DNA from 2 places in the Mycobacterium sp. NPDC003323 genome. Region 1 is predicted to be linked to the other one. Evidence: predicted binding sites of a transcription regulator. Region 1 holds the regulator's gene; the other holds the start of a gene.

Region 1 (7,580 bases):
CTCGTCGGCGCCGCGCGAAGCGCTGGGGCCGGGTCCGTCGCGCAACCAGCCCGCGCGCACGGCGGGCCCGGCGACCCGGGCGCGGTGGCGCACGGAGCCGGCCAGATTGCCCAGCAGCGGTGACGGATCGGTGTCGCCGGGATCCGGGGTCACCGACGCGATGTCACCATCGGCCATGTCGGCGGTGAAGGCGCCCCAGTGGGCAAGGCTGCTGCGGGGCGACACCTCGCCAATCCTAGGTCCGACGCCGGGTGGGCCGACCAACCATCCGGTTGATATATGTTGGGCGCCACACATCCGCAACCAGTACCGGAGGTCACAGATGGGCGCCGTCAAGTTCGACCGCACGCTCTTCGAGCCCGAGCACGACCTGTTCCGCGAGTCCTATCGCGCGTTTCTCGAACGCCACGCCACCCCGTTCCAGGAGGAGTGGGAGAAGGCCAAGATCGTCGACCGCGAAGTCTGGCGCGAGGCCGGCAAGCAGGGCTTCCTCGGGATGGCCGTGCCCGAGGAGTACGGCGGCGGCGGGAACCCGGACTTCCGCTACAACGTCATCGTCACCGAGGAGACCACCGCCGGACGCCACAGCGGGCTGGGCTTCACGCTGCAGAACGACGTCATCGCGCCGTACCTGATCGAACTGACCGACGAGGAGCAGAAGAAGCGGTGGCTGCCCGGCTTCTGCAGCGGGGAATTGATCACGGCGATCGCAATGACCGAGCCCGGCACCGGCAGCGACCTGCAGGGCATCAAGACCCGCGCGGTGCGCGACGGTGACCACTATGTGCTCAACGGTTCGAAGACCTTCATCACCAACGGTATCCACGCCGACCTGGTGATCGTGGTGGCCTGCACCGATCCGGACAAGGGTGCACAGGGCTTCTCGCTGCTTGTCGTCGAGCGCGGCATGGCAGGTTTCGAGCGGGGCAGGCATCTGGACAAGATCGGACTCGAGGCGCAGGACACCGCCGAACTGTCGTTCACCGATGTGCGGGTGCCCGCGGAGAACCTCCTGGGACAGGAAGGCATGGGCTTTCTGTACCTGATGCAGAACCTGCCGCAGGAGCGCATCAGTATCGCGGTGATGGCCGCGGCGGCCATGGAGTCCGCCCTGGAGGAGACCCTGCAGTACACCAAGGAGCGCAAGGCGTTCGGCAAGCCCATCGGCAGCTTCCAGAACAGCCGGTTCACCCTCGCTGAGCTGGCGACCGAGGCGACCGCGATCCGCATCATGGTCGACGAGTTCATCCGGTTGCACCTCGACCGCAAGCTGACCGTCGAGCAGGCCGCGATGGCCAAGTGGTACAGCACCGAGGCTCAGGTGCGACTGGTGGACCGCTGTCTGCAGCTGCACGGCGGCTACGGCTACATGCGCGAATACCCGATCGCGCGGGCCTTCCTGGATTCGCGGATCCAGACGATCTACGGCGGGACCACCGAGATCATGAAGGAGATCATCGGGCGCGGCCTGGGAGTCTGACCGGTCCGACACGCCGTCGGTGCAGGTGGCAATATCCCACGAGTTCGCGGTCAACTGACGCAAAGTTGACGAACACGATACTTTCGTGGGGTTTTGCACGACTTCGGGAGGGACCGAATGACCACGCAGCGAACCCGGTTCGGCAATCTGGCCGGGCGGGCGGCGGCAGTGCTGGTGAGTGCCGGGCTGATGGCCGCGACGGTGCTGCTGGCGCCGCCGGCCGTCGCGACACCGGAAAGCGATGCCGACGCGGCGATCACGGCTGCGTGGGAGACCGCCGGCGGCGGACCGGCCGGTCCACTCGGACCCAAGGACGGCGGCGTCTATCCCGCGGGTGAGGGCTTCGGCCAGAACTTCGCCGGTGGCAAGATCTTCTTCACCCCCGGGACCGGTGCCCACATCATGACCGGCGCCATCTTGGAGAAGTACGAATCTCTCGGCGGGCCCACCGGTGACCTGGGCTTTCCGACCATCGATGAGGGTCCGGGCCGCGCGGCCAACAGCCGGAACGTCACGTTCAATGCCCCGGACAGCCCGGTCATCTTCTGGACACCGGACACCGGTGCCCGGGTGGTCCGCGGTGCGATCAACAGCGCCTGGGACACCCTGGGCGGATCGGCCGGGGTGCTCGGGGTGCCCAGCGAGGACGAGACCACCGACGGCGATGTGGTCAGCCAGAAGTTCACCGGTGGTGAGATCTCCTGGAACCGCAAGACTCGAACCTTCACGACGGTCCCGCCCGAACTGGCGGGTCAACTCGGTGCCGTCGAGGTTCCCTCGGACGCCACCTCGGCCATCGCCGCGGCCCGCCGGGCGGCCGGTGGGGAGCTCGGCCCGCTGGGTGCCGAGGAGGGTGCGCAGTACGCGATCGGTGCCGACGGTGTCGGTCAGAACTACGCCGGCGGCAAGATCTTCTACAGCCCGGCCACCGGTGCCAACGTGGTGACCGGTCAGGTGCTGGCCAAGTACGAGAGTGTCGGCGGGCCGACCGGGGATCTCGGATTTCCCACCGCGAGCGAAGCCGATGGTGGCCTGGCTCCGCAGAGTGCGGTGGTGCCGTTCGCCGCCGAGGACCAGCCGGTCATCTTCTGGACGCCCGATTTCGGTGCCGTCATCGTCCGTGGCGCGATGAATGCGGCATGGCAGAAGCTGGGCGGTGCAACCGGTGAGCTCGGCGCACCCAAGGCGGATCAGACCGAGAACGGCAACATCGTCACCCAGCAGTTCAACGGCGGGTCCATCTCCTGGGACTCGTCCACCAATCAGTTCAGCACCGAGCCGGCCGGCCTGCAATCGCAGTTGACCGGTCTGCAGGTGCCCGGCGCGGAGGCGCCGCAGAACCCGTCGGCCGCACCCGAGGCGGCGTCGGGCGGTGACGGTGACAAGTGGTACACGTGGCGCTGGTGGTGGCTGCTCGGCCTGATCCCGCTGGTCGGCCTGATCGCGGTGATCGCCGTTGCGGTGCTGCGCAATCGGCGCTCCCGCGACGACCGATTCGAGGACTACGACCGGGGTTACGGCGGCTACGAGGACCGCTACGACGGTTATGACGGCTATGACGGTCCCGACGCCCGCCGCGACGCGGAACCCGAGACCGGCGTGCTGCACGACGGTGGTTACGAGCAGCAGAGTGCGCAGAGCCCGTGGGCGCTGGTGCCGCCGGTCGGCGAGACCCCGCCGTATGCCAAGCGTTCGGCCGAGGCCGGTGCCCGTCCCGCCGACGACTTCACCGACGATCTCGGCGAGGATCTCGACGACGACGATCGGGACGATTTCGTCGACGCCGAGTACGTCGACGAGCCCGAATACGGCGACGAGCCCGAATACGGCGCTGAGCCCGAATACGGCGCTGAGCCGGAGCCGGCGGAAGCACCGCAGGAGCCGGTGTTCGACGAGGACGCGGTGGACACCGCGCCCACCCGCATCGAAACGCTGCCGCCGGAGCCGTCGGTACCCGAACTCGACGTCGAGCCGCCGACCGCGGTGGTCGGGGTCCCGCCGCTGCCGTCCTACGAGCCCGAGGTCCCCAGCGGCCGGCACGCGGCGGCGGCACCGGACGACGAGGCCGAAGACGCCGGTTGGACGTCCATGCGGCTGGCCACCACCGACCGCTACCGGGCCCCCGAGGGTTATCCGATCAAGGCGGACACCAAGACGGGTCTGTACTGGGCGCCGGGCAGCCGCGGCTACCGCGATACCGAGGCCGAGATCTGGTTCGCCAGTGAGGAGTTCGCCCGCGCGAACGGTTTCGTGCGGGCCGACTGATCAGACCTTGCGGATCACGGTGACGACCTTGCCGAGCACCACGGCGTCGTTACCGTCGATCGGTTCGAACGCCGGGTTGTGCGGCATCAGCCACACCTGGCCCTTGGTCCGCTTGAAGGTCTTCACGGTGGCCTCGCCGTCGATCATCGCGGCGACGATATCGCCGTTGTCGGCCACGTTCTGCTGACGGACGACGACCCAGTCGCCGTCGCAGATCGCCGCGTCGACCATCGACTCGCCGACCACCTTCAGCAGGAACAGTGAACCCTCGCCGACCAACTCGCGGGGCAGCGGGAAGACATCCTCGACGGCCTCCTCGGCCAGGATCGGTCCGCCCGCGGCGATGCGTCCGAGCACCGGGACGAAGGTCGGCTCCGGCAGTGTGTCGGAGCCCGCGACGTCGGTCGCGACGATCGGCGTCACGGTGTCGTCGGCGCCGCGGACGTCCACCGCGCGTGGGCGATTGGGATCGCGCCGCAGATAGCCCTTGCGTTCCAGGGTGCGCAGCTGGTGGGCGACCGACGAGGTGGACGTGAGTCCGACGGCGTCGCCGATCTCCCGGATGCTCGGTGGATAGCCACGGGTGGTCACCGAGGTGCGGATGACCTCGAGAATGGTGCGCTGACGCTCGGTCAGGCCGGAGCGTGCCTCAGGGGTGTCGCTGCTGTCGCTCATGGGGCTGAATGTAGTCGCCGCCGCACCGATAATCAAACATGTGTTCGAGGCGTGTCGCGTGTCTTCATCGGCGTCGCGGGATCCCGGTCGACCACAGCGCCCAGGCGATCAGCACCGGCTGGAAGAACAACCGGACCAGGCGCTTGGTGTCGGTGTCGAGGCCGAAACCGTCGGCATGGTTGAGGTACTGCGCGATGTTGCCCGGGAAGATCAGCACGAAGAACGCCGCCAGCAGCCGGCCGACCAGGACGCGGTCGCGTCGCAGCAGGGCCAGGCCGACGCCGAGGGTGATCTCGACGCCACCGGAGGCCATCACGACACCGTCGGCATCCATCGGAACCCACTTCGGCACCTGAGCCTGAAACTCTTCACGGGCCCAGAACAGGTGGCTGAGGCCGGCGAAGATCATCGCGCCGGCAAGCGTCAGGCGGGCGATGCTGCGCGCGCGGGTGGTGGGCGGCGGTGCGGGCACCTCACTCATCGGGCACCGGGCAGGTTGTAGGCGAAGGACTTCTGCTGGCGCTGCTTCATCTTCTCCAGGCACTCGTGATGCTTGCGGGCGTGATAGGCCAGCGGGAAATAGGTCAGCCGATCCGGCAGGATCCGGTAGGCCGTGCGGATGACGGTGTAGATGCGCTGCAGTTCACGCTCTTCGGCCGTGCTCCAGGTGACGCCGAGCTTCGCGCGCAACCGCGGATCGAGCAGCCCCACCACCGAGAGGTAATTCAGCCGCAGCCCGGGGCGCAGGATCCGGCGCGCCAGCGGGCGCAGGAGCGCGGGCACCGATGGCGGCAGGTCGACCTTGCCGGTCTTCATCTCGCCGATCAGTTGCAGTGCCTGCGGGGTGGCTTCCAGCCTGTCGATCCAGGACTCGAAGTAGGCATCCATCTCGGCCGGGGTCTGCGGGTAGTCGCGCATCGGCACGTGCAACAGCCGGGCCAGTCGGCGGTTGTCGCGTAGCAACTCGGCCTTCTCGTCGGCGGTGAACTCACGCCCCACCAGCAGCCGGCCGCCCTGGGCCGTGACGATGTAGCCGGTGGCGATCACCCACTGATAGGACTGCGGGTTCAGTGCGCTGATCTGCTTGCCGTCGGCGGCGCTGCGCATGGTGATCGGCTGGTGCATGGCGCGCACCCGGTTGCCCTCGGCGACGGCCTCGGTGCCGCCGTAGGTCCACCGCAGCACCGAGTCGACGGAGCGGATCGCGCGGCCACCCGGGTCGCCGTGGAAGGCCGCCGAGTAGCGGCCGGTGATCTCGGCGATCACCGGCTCCATGGCCTGCATCATGAACGCCGCCCCGTCGACGATGAGAAACGTCCAGCGCCCGGTGTGCTCGGCGGTCAGTGAGTCCAGCGGGACCAGCTCGGGCCGGCCGGCGTCTTCGGCATCGTGAACGGGTAGATCCGTGGTGGCAGTCATGACTGCGCGCACCTCCTCAAGGCTTGGGGCAGCGACGCTAATATGACCTATCGGTCGCATTCAAGTCGCGTTAGGAGGCTGCATTGGCTGCCGATAAAAGCACGTCACGGCATCGAAAGGCACCGAAGCAGGAGCGTTCGAGGGAGATGGTCGCAAAAATTGTGGACACTGCCGCGACCCTGTTGCGCAAGACCGGCCCCGAGCAGCTGACCACCAATGCCATCGCCGAGCGGGCCGGTGTCAGCAAGGGGTCGATCTATCAGTACTTCGCCAACAAGGAGGAGATCATCAACGCGGCCATCGAGAAACTGGCCGCCGAGCAGGCGCCCGCGATCGAGGACATGCTGCGCGCGGTCACCATGGCCGAACCGGAGGCCGCCATGGAGTCCTCGATCGACATCCTGATCGACTTCACGATCGCGAACCGGAGGTTGATCCGCTATCTCGCCGAGCGGCCCGATCATGTCCGCACGTTCGACAACATCTCCGGACTGAACGCGACCCTGCTCGCGATGGCGACGCTGCACATGGGGTACTACCGCGACCGGTACCGCAACGAGCTCAGCGCGCGGGCCCTGGCGTGGCTGTTCTACAACATGGCGGTGGCGACCACGCTGCGCTATATCGAGAGCGATGATCCGATCAGCCTCGATGAACTGCGCCGAGGCCTGAAATTCGCCTCCACCGGCCTGTTGGCCGGCGCCTCGGGCTGAGGCGCCCGGACTTGTCGGTGGTCGCCGCTATCGTTCGCTAACAGTTCGATCACGTGTTCTATCCATCGAACACATGATCGACTATCGTTCGAACATAGAAGCGAACACCAGCCACGAGGAGGCAGGCACATGACGATTCTGGAAGCGCGGAGCGACGTGCGTGACCATCGCGACCGACTGGACGCCGGCGCCGTCCGGCGCCGGGAACTCCAGCACCGGCCGTCATCGGCGGCCGAGGTGTGGCCGCTGCCGCGTGACGTGGTGGTCCGCCGCCGGCGCCCGCAGACCCGCCGGCCCGGGGGTGCCTCGCTCGGGTACCGGGGGACCGGCGTGCTGATGTCGCGGGCATCGCACCGCAGCCGGCCGATCACCCCGGCGGTCACGGTGCTGCTGGCGCTGCTGGCCGGCGGTATCACCCTGTGGCTGGGGCTGGTGGCACAGGTGGGCGCACCCGCGTCCGACCAGCCGATCGAGATGCCGACCCGGTTGTCGGTCGTCGAGGTCCAGGCCGGGGAGACACTGCACAGCATCGCCGAGCGCGTCGCCCCGGATGTGCCCGCCGACTCGGTGATGGAGCGCATCCGCGAACTCAACAAGCTCGATTCCGGCGCCGTGCGTGCCGGGCAGACCCTGATCGCGCCGATCGGCTGATCCGACGTGCGACGGTCGCCGGCCATGCAGGTACGCTCGGAAGCGTCAAATACGGTCCGATTGTGGTGCGGCAAAGGAGCAGTGATGCACTGTCCGTTCTGTCGTCATCCCGATTCGCGAGTCGTCGACTCCCGCGAAACCGATGAGGGCCAGGCGATCCGCCGTCGGCGCTCGTGCCCGGAATGTGGTCGGCGGTTCACCACCGTGGAGACCGCGGTGCTCGCGGTCGTCAAGCGCAGCGGCGTCACCGAACCGTTCAGTCGCGAGAAGGTCATCAGGGGCGTGCGACGCGCATGCCAGGGGCGTCAGGTCGATGACGATGCCCTCAACCTGCTCGCGCAGCAGGTGGAGGACGCGGTGCGAGCCGCGGGCTCGCC
Region 2 (7,580 bases), 770 kb from region 1:
CAGCCGGACCCCGGCCGACGTCGGGGTGCTGAAGCTGGACCTCGACCCGATCGCGCACCGGTTCGCGGCCGGAGCACGGATCCGGGTGTCGATCGCCGGCGGTTCCTACCCCCGCTTCGCGCGCAACCCGGGGACCGGCGAACCGGTATGGACCGCCGCACGGCTGATCCGCAGTCGCCACACCGTCGGTCCGCGGTCCCGGCTGATCCTCCCGACCGAGGGCGCTATCGGATCTTGAGCACGACCTTGCCGACCGCGGTGCGGTTCTCCAGCGATGCGATCGCCGCACCGGCTTCCTCGAACGGGTACACGACCGGCTCCGGGGCGCTCACCCGGCCGTCGGCCAGCAGCGGCGCGAGCTCGGCCCACTGCTCGGCCAGATAACCCGGGTGGGTGGCGGCCCAGGCACCCCAACCGACGCCGACGGTGTCGACATTGTTGAGCAGCAACCGGTTCACCTTGACCGTCGGAATCTCACCGCCGGTGAAACCGACCACCAACAGCCGACCGGCCGGCGCCAGCGAGCGCAGCGAATCGGTGAACCGGTCACCGCCGACCGGGTCGAGCACGATGTCGACCCCGCGCCCGTCGGTGAGTTCGGCGACCGCATCCTTGAATCCGTCGGCCAGCACCACGTCCGACGCCCCGGCCGCCCGCGCGGTCTGCGCCTTCTCCTCGGTGCTGACCACCGCGATGGTGCGGCTCGCGCCGAATGCCGGGGCCAGCCGTAGCGCCGAGGTGCCGATCCCGCCGGCGGCGCCGTGCACCAGCACCGTCTCGCCGGCGGCCAGTCGACCGCGGGTGCGCAGCGCGCAGTGCACGGTCAGATCGTTGAACAGGATGCCGGCGCCGGCCTCGAAGGACACCGTGTCCGGCAGCGCGAACACCCGGTCGGGCGGCAGCGACACCACCTCGGCCATCCCGCCGGTCAGCATGCACAGCCCGGCGACCCGGTCACCGGACGCGAACCCGGACCCGTCCGGGGCGCTGCGCACCACACCGGCGATCTCGGCACCGGGGATGTACGGCAGCGGTGCCTTGTGCTGGTAGAGGCCGCGGGTCTGCAAGGCATCGGGGAACGCCACCCCGGCCGCATGCACATCGATGACCACACCGTCGGTACCCGGTTCGTCGACTTCGACCAGCTCGGCGGCCTCGGGTCCGTCCAACCGGGGTATCTGAATTGCGCGCATGGCTCACCATTTAACATGCGTCAAGTGATCAAGGCACGTGCCGCGGTGGTCCTGGAAACGGGGCGGGACCCGCAGCTCACCGATGTCGAACTTCGCGATCCGATCGGGGACGAGGTGCTGGTGCGCGTCGACGCCGTCGGCATCTGCCACACCGACATCACGATGTCCGCCATCCTGCGCAAGACACCGATGGTGTTCGGGCACGAGGGTGCCGGCACCGTCGTGGCCGTCGGCCCGCAGGCCCGGCATTCGGTCGGTGATCAGGTGGTCCTGACCTTCGCCAGCTGCGGTGCGTGCGGCAACTGCGTGAAGGACCGGCCCGCGTACTGCGACCAATCGACCAACCTCAACATGCGCGGCGGTCGCCGCGATGAGACCAGCGCGCTGCGGCTGGACGGCGCACCGATCACCGGTGGCTTCTTCGGGCAGTCCAGTTTCGCCACCTATGCGATGGCCGGCAGCCGCAATGCCGTCGCGCTGCCCGCCGGCATGGATGCCGCATTGGCCGCGCCGCTGGGGTGCAGCGTGCAGACCGGGGTCGGTGCGGTGCTCAACGTCATCGGCCCGGCCGACAGCATCGCGGTTTTCGGCGCCGGGGCGGTCGGACTGTCGGCGATCATGGGCGCGCGGATCGCCGGCACCGGCACCATCATCGCGGTCGACCCGATCGCCGAACGCCGGGAACTGGCCGCCGGACTCGGCGCCACCGCCACGCTGGACCCGACCACCACCGATGCCGCGGCCGAGATCATGGCGCTGACCGGCGGAGTGGCCGGCGCGGTGGACACCACGGCGCGCCCGGATGTGATCACCGCGGCGGTGGGGGTGCTGGCCGCGCGCGGCACGCTGGCGCTGCTGGGGTTGGGCGCGCCGAATGCCGAGCTTCCGGTTACGCTGATCATGGCCAAGGGACTGACGGTGCGCGGTGTCGTCGAGGGGGACAGCGATCCGCAGGTGTTCATCCCGCAGTTGGCGCAGCTGTACCGGGACGGGCGGCTGCCGCTGGACCGGCTGGTCAGCACCTTCGCCTTCGGCGATTTCGCCCACGCGTGGACCGCGGCGAAATCCGGTGCGGTGATCAAGCCCGTGCTCGTCACCGGCGGTTAAGCTGCCGTTTCAGGCAACGACGCCGATGATTGGAGCCGCAGTGACGCTGCCCGCGATTCCCGACGGACGACCCGTGGAGGTGCGCTCGACCGACGGCACCCGCCTGCACGCCCAGGTCTTCGGACCCGAGGACGGGTACCCGATCGTGCTGGCCCACGGCATCACCTGCGCCATCGAGGTGTGGGCTCACCAGATCGCCGACCTGGCCGGTGATTACCGCGTCATCGCCTACGACCACCGCGGGCACGGCCGCAGCGAGACACCGCGCAGCCGCCACGGATACAGCCTCAACCACCTGGCCGCCGACCTGGACGCGGTCCTGGACGCGACGCTGGCGCCGGGGGAGCGCGCGGTGATCGGCGGGCACTCGATGGGCGGTATCGCCATCACCTCGTGGTCGCAGCGCTATCCGCATCGCGTCACCCGCTGCGCCGACGCGGTTGCGCTGATCAACACCAGCACCGGTGACCTGCTACGCGATGTGCAGCTGGCCCGGGTGCCCGCCGCGCTGGCCGCCACCCGCATCCGGACCGCGGGCTCGCTGCTGAAGACGTTCGGTGCGAGCCCGGTGCCCAAGCTGGCCGACCGCGCCAACAAGCGATTCGTCGGCTACCTGGCCGTCGGTGCCGACGCCGATCCCCAGGTGAGCGAGTTGGTCTACCGGCTGTTCGCCACCACGCCGGCCGCCGGCCGCGGCGGATGGGCCCGGGTGCTGGTCGACGGCCTTGGGCCCAAACACATCTCGCTGCAGAACCTGTCGGTGCCGACGCTGGTGATCGGCAGCACCAAGGATCGGTTGCTGCCGATCAACGCCTCGCGGCACATCGCCGAGCACGCACCCAATCTGGCCGACTTCGTCGAGCTGGCCGGCGGGCACTGCGCCATCCTGGAGCGGCCGGCCGAGGTCAACCAGCGGCTGCGCGCACTCGCCGAATCCGTGGTGCGGCAACGCCTCACGTCCTGAGGTAGGCACTCACCTCGCCGGCCGCGCGCCGGCCCGAACGCACCGCGCCGTCCAGGAATCCGGTCCATTCGTCGGCGGTTTCGGTGCCGGCCCAGAAGATTCCGTCGATCGGCGTGCGCAGATGTCGGCCGTAGGTGGTCCACGACCCCGGCGGTACGGCCGCCGTCGGCCCGCCGGGGGCGAATTGTTCGGCGCTCCAACAGTGATCGAGATAGTCGATGGGATGGGCGGCAGCCTTGCCGAACAGGGTGGTGAAGCACTGCACGGCCTGTTCGCGACGGGCGGCCGGGGACAGTACGTCGAAGGTTCGTGCTGCCGCGAATCCCAACAGGATTCCGGGCCCGTCGTCGTCGGGGCTGACATCGAAGGTGATGAACACCGGACCCTCATCCGACAGTGCCTCGCCCGAGCAGCCGCCGGCGCGCCAGAACGGTTTCTCGTAGGCGACGTAGGCCTTGCTGAGATTTCCCTGCGGCCAGTGCGCGGGCAGTTCGGCGTGGCCGTCCGGCAGCGCGGGCTCGAAGGTGATCTCGCCGCGATGCTGTGGCGGGATGGCCAACACCACCGCCGACGCGGTGTACCGGCCGGCGGCCGATTCCACCGTGTAGCCGTCGTCGGTGCGGATGATGCGCTGCACCGGCGCGCCGGTGATCACCTTCGCGCCTAGTTCGTCGGCCATCCGCTGCGCGATCGGCTGGGTGCCCGCCGGGAAGCGGTCCTGTTGGGCTCCACCCTTGACGTCGAGCATCCGGCCCAGTCCGCCCGCGGCCTTGACATAGCGCACCGCGTGCAGCATCGAGACCTCGTCGGGCTCACACCCCCAGGTCACCCGCGACATGATGGCCATCAGATTGCGGGTGGACGCGCTGGCGTGCACGGCGCGCAGCCAGCCCTCCAGGCTTTTCTGGTCGAGTCGCGGGGCCGCATCGGCCGACCAGGCGTCGGTGACCGGGATCAGCCGTGAGAGTCGGTCGAACCGCCACTGGATGCGGGACACGTCGAGCAGTTCGATCAGCGACAACTTCGGGATGGTGCTGCGGTAGGACCGCACCTTGCCGTGCCAGCGGATGAGGTTCTTGCCGCGGCTGTAGGTCGGGACGGTGGGGCAGCCCAGTTCGGCGGCCAGCGCCAGCACGGCGTCCTGGGTGGGCCCGACGAAGGTGGCGCCCAGATCGACCGGCACCCCGGCGATCGTCGCGGTGTGGGAGCGGCCCCCGACCCGGTCACGACCCTCGAGCACGAGCACGTCGTGCCCGTTACGTGTCAGTTCGCGCGCTGCCGTCAGCCCCGCGAATCCGGCCCCCACCACGATCACATCGGTCACACCCCCAGTGTGCCGCCTCGCGGCGCGCCTGGATGCGCTCTGGGGGTCTTGGCGTGGGAATCACTGATTGTTCGCCGCCGGGCACGCCGATCATTTCCATCGCCGTGGTTGTCGCTAGGAAGCAGGTCGGCTGACGGTCGGTCTCCTTGCCGCCTGGCGAGCGACAATCCAGCGACGCGAATTTCTCTGGCCCCGTTGGCATCTCGCGTCACATTGTGACCGGTTTTGTCGGTGGTCGCACGTATGTTCGGGTCATGAAGTCGGATGTGGTGCAGTCCCGGGACGCGGTAGCCGCCGCGGTCGGTGATCGTGCCGCGTCGGTGAAGGCGTTGTTGGATGCTGATTTCTCGGTGTTCGACACCGCGGAGTTGTTGGCGTTGCAGTCCGAGCGTGAGGAACGCGCCCGCCAGGATGAGGCGGTCGATCACCGGATTCTGGCGGCGTTGATGGCGCGGGCGAGCGCGCATGAGATCGGCGGCAAGAACTGGGCCGATGTGCTGGGCACCCGGATGCGGCTGTCCGGGCGCGAGGCCGCGCGCCGGGTGCGCCGCGCCGAAGAACTGGCTCCTAGGCAGTCGATCACCGGGCAGACGCTGGAGCCGGCGTTGGGGTTGTGCGCGCAGGCGTTGGCGCAGGGGGCTATCGGTGAGGGGCATGTGGCGGTGATCGCCGAGGCGGTGCGGTTGGCGGCCAAGTATGTCGATGCCGCCGAGTGTGCGGAGTTGGAGGCCATCCTGGTGCCGCTGGCCCGGGCCAGTGTTCCTGAGACGGTGCACGCGACCGCGGTGTCCGCGTTGTATCTGATGAATCAGAATGGCTGCGGCCCCGATATCGTGCGCCACAAGCGCGGTATCAGCATCGGTCAGCAGGATGCCGACGGGTTGACCCGGATCACCGGCTGGGTGGATCCGGAGCTGGCGGCCTATCTGGGTACGGTGAATGACACCTGGGCCCGTCCCGGGGTCAACAATCCCGAGGACCCGGACTCACCGGCCAACCCCGAGCCGGAGCCCGAGGCTGAAGCCGACGAGCCGGCAGCGCCGGGCACCGAACCGGAAGCGCCGGAAGCCGAGCCGCGGGACCCACAGCAGGATCCGGCGTCGGTGTGGGAGCAGCTACCGCTGCCCACCACCTTCGATGAGCTGGCCGAGCGGATCGACGCGGTCGAGGCCGCCGCCGCAGCCGCAGCCACCCCGGCGCCGTCGCTGCCCCCGCTGACCGGGCCCGCCTACCGCGACACCCGCACCCAAGCCCAGCGCCAACACGACGCACTCAAAGCCGTGCTGCGCGAGATCCTGGCCTCGGGGCGCCTGGGCCAGCACAACGGGCTCCCCGTGACGGTGGTGGTGTCCACCACGCTGGGTGAGTTGGAGTCCGGGGCCGGGATCGCGGTCACCGGGACCGGCACCTTGATGCCGATGCCGGACCTGATTCGCCTGGCCGAGCATGCCCATCACTATTTGGTGGTGTATCGACAACACACCGCCGAACCGCTCTACATGGGCCGCACCAAACGCCTGGCCACCAAGGCCCAGCGCCTGCTGCTGTACAACCGCGACCGCGGCTGCACCCGGCCGGGCTGTACGAAATGTGCCAACCATTGCCAGGCCCATCACGCCGACCCCAGCTGGGCTAACGGCGGGCTCACCGACGCGGACACCCTCGGACTGGGCTGCGGGCCTGACAACCAACTCGCCGAACTGGGCTGGACCACCCGCATCGACCCCACCACCGGACGCGTGCACTGGCACCCACCACCGTTGATGGACACCGGCCAAGACACCATCAACCACCACTTCCACCCCGAAGAACTGCTCCCCAGACAAGAAACTCAAGGACTGAGCGATGGCGATCCGGGAGAGTCGGACGTCGAGTGATGGCGCCGCGGCGCGTACACGCGCCAAACCGAGTTTCGTTCCACAAGTCACGTTAGTGTGTGGCCCTGTGAAGGTGATGACCGCGCTGTATGGACCGTCCGGAGCCGTCGAGCGAGCACAAGAACTGCGTGATGCCGGTGCCAGCGGTGTCTTCACGTTCGAGGGCCCGCACGATGTGTTCACCCCGCTGACCCTGGCCTCGACGGTCGAAGGCCTGGACCTGATGACGAACGTGGCGATCGCGTTCCCGCGCAACCCGATTCATCTGGCCCATCAGGCGATCGATCACCAGATCCTCACCAAGGGCCGATTCACCCTAGGGCTGGGCACCCAGATCCGCACCCAGATCGAGAAGCGGTTCGGCGCCGACTTCGACCGCCCGGTGGCGCGGATGACCGAACTGGTGGCCGCGCTGCGCGCCATCTTCGACACCTGGTCGACGGGGCAGCGGCTCGACTTCCGCGGCGAGTTCTACCGGCACACGCTGATGACGCCGACGTTCACCCCGCGCGACAACCCGTACGGTCCGCCGCCGATCTACGTCGGTGCGCTGGGCCCCCGGCTGACCAAGGCCACCGCCGCGCATGCCGACGGCCTGCTGGTGATGCCCTTCGGCAACAAGAAATTCCTGCACGAGGTCACCATGGCCGCCGTCGACGAGGGACTGGCCGCGGCCGGACGGAATCGGTCCGACCTGGCAATCGTCCCGGAGATCATCGTCTCGGTGGGCGAGAACGACGAGGCACATGCCGCCACCCGCCAGCTGTTGGCCTTCTACGGGTCGACCCCGGCCTATCGTCCGGTATTGGACATCCATGGCTGGGGGGAGCTGCAGCCCCAGCTCAACGCGCTGTCCAAGCAGGGCCGATGGGCCGACATGGGCGCACTGATCGACGACGACGTGCTGCACACCATCGCCGCCTGCGGCACCCCGGCGCAGATCGCCGCGCACATCCGCGACCGGGTCGCGGGCATCTCCGACAAGATCTGCATCTATCAACCCGGACCGATCGCGGCCGACTCTTTGGCCCAGATCGTTGACGCGCTGCGCACCTGAGGTCCTATGGTGGTTGGTACGGGGCAGGACCACGAGGAGGTTGTCCGATGGCCGAGCG

The links. Region 1 encodes LexA, which represses DNA repair genes until DNA is damaged. Its sites were predicted from a motif close to CGAACANNTGTTCG; they were not measured.
Region 2: ACWDUN_RS00110 (DUF222 domain-containing protein) is a predicted target of LexA. The motif match lies at 4,825-4,838, and genes of this name have one in related genera.

The regions. Positions count from the first base shown of each region.
Region 1 covers NZ_JBSFSB010000001.1:794,938-802,517, forward strand. Annotated here, with positions in the region: gene ACWDUN_RS03560 (molybdopterin-dependent oxidoreductase) at 1-297, opposite strand, end outside; gene ACWDUN_RS03565 (acyl-CoA dehydrogenase family protein) at 323-1,480, shown strand; gene ACWDUN_RS03570 (sunset domain-containing protein) at 1,598-3,745, shown strand; gene lexA (transcriptional repressor LexA) at 3,746-4,420, opposite strand; gene ACWDUN_RS03580 (DoxX family protein) at 4,485-4,901, opposite strand; gene ACWDUN_RS03585 (oxygenase MpaB family protein) at 4,898-5,839, opposite strand; gene ACWDUN_RS03590 (TetR/AcrR family transcriptional regulator) at 5,986-6,552, shown strand; gene ACWDUN_RS03595 (LysM peptidoglycan-binding domain-containing protein) at 6,682-7,203, shown strand; gene nrdR (transcriptional regulator NrdR) at 7,288-7,580, shown strand, end outside.
Region 2 covers NZ_JBSFSB010000001.1:21,850-29,429, forward strand. Annotated here, with positions in the region: gene ACWDUN_RS00085 (CocE/NonD family hydrolase) at 1-238, shown strand, start outside; gene ACWDUN_RS00090 (NADPH:quinone oxidoreductase family protein) at 225-1,193, opposite strand; gene ACWDUN_RS00095 (NAD(P)-dependent alcohol dehydrogenase) at 1,218-2,300, shown strand; gene ACWDUN_RS00100 (alpha/beta fold hydrolase) at 2,326-3,264, shown strand; gene ACWDUN_RS00105 (flavin monoamine oxidase family protein) at 3,254-4,588, opposite strand; gene ACWDUN_RS00110 (DUF222 domain-containing protein) at 4,843-6,465, shown strand; gene ACWDUN_RS00115 (TIGR03617 family F420-dependent LLM class oxidoreductase) at 6,542-7,522, shown strand; gene ACWDUN_RS00120 (flavin-containing monooxygenase) at 7,570-7,580, shown strand, end outside.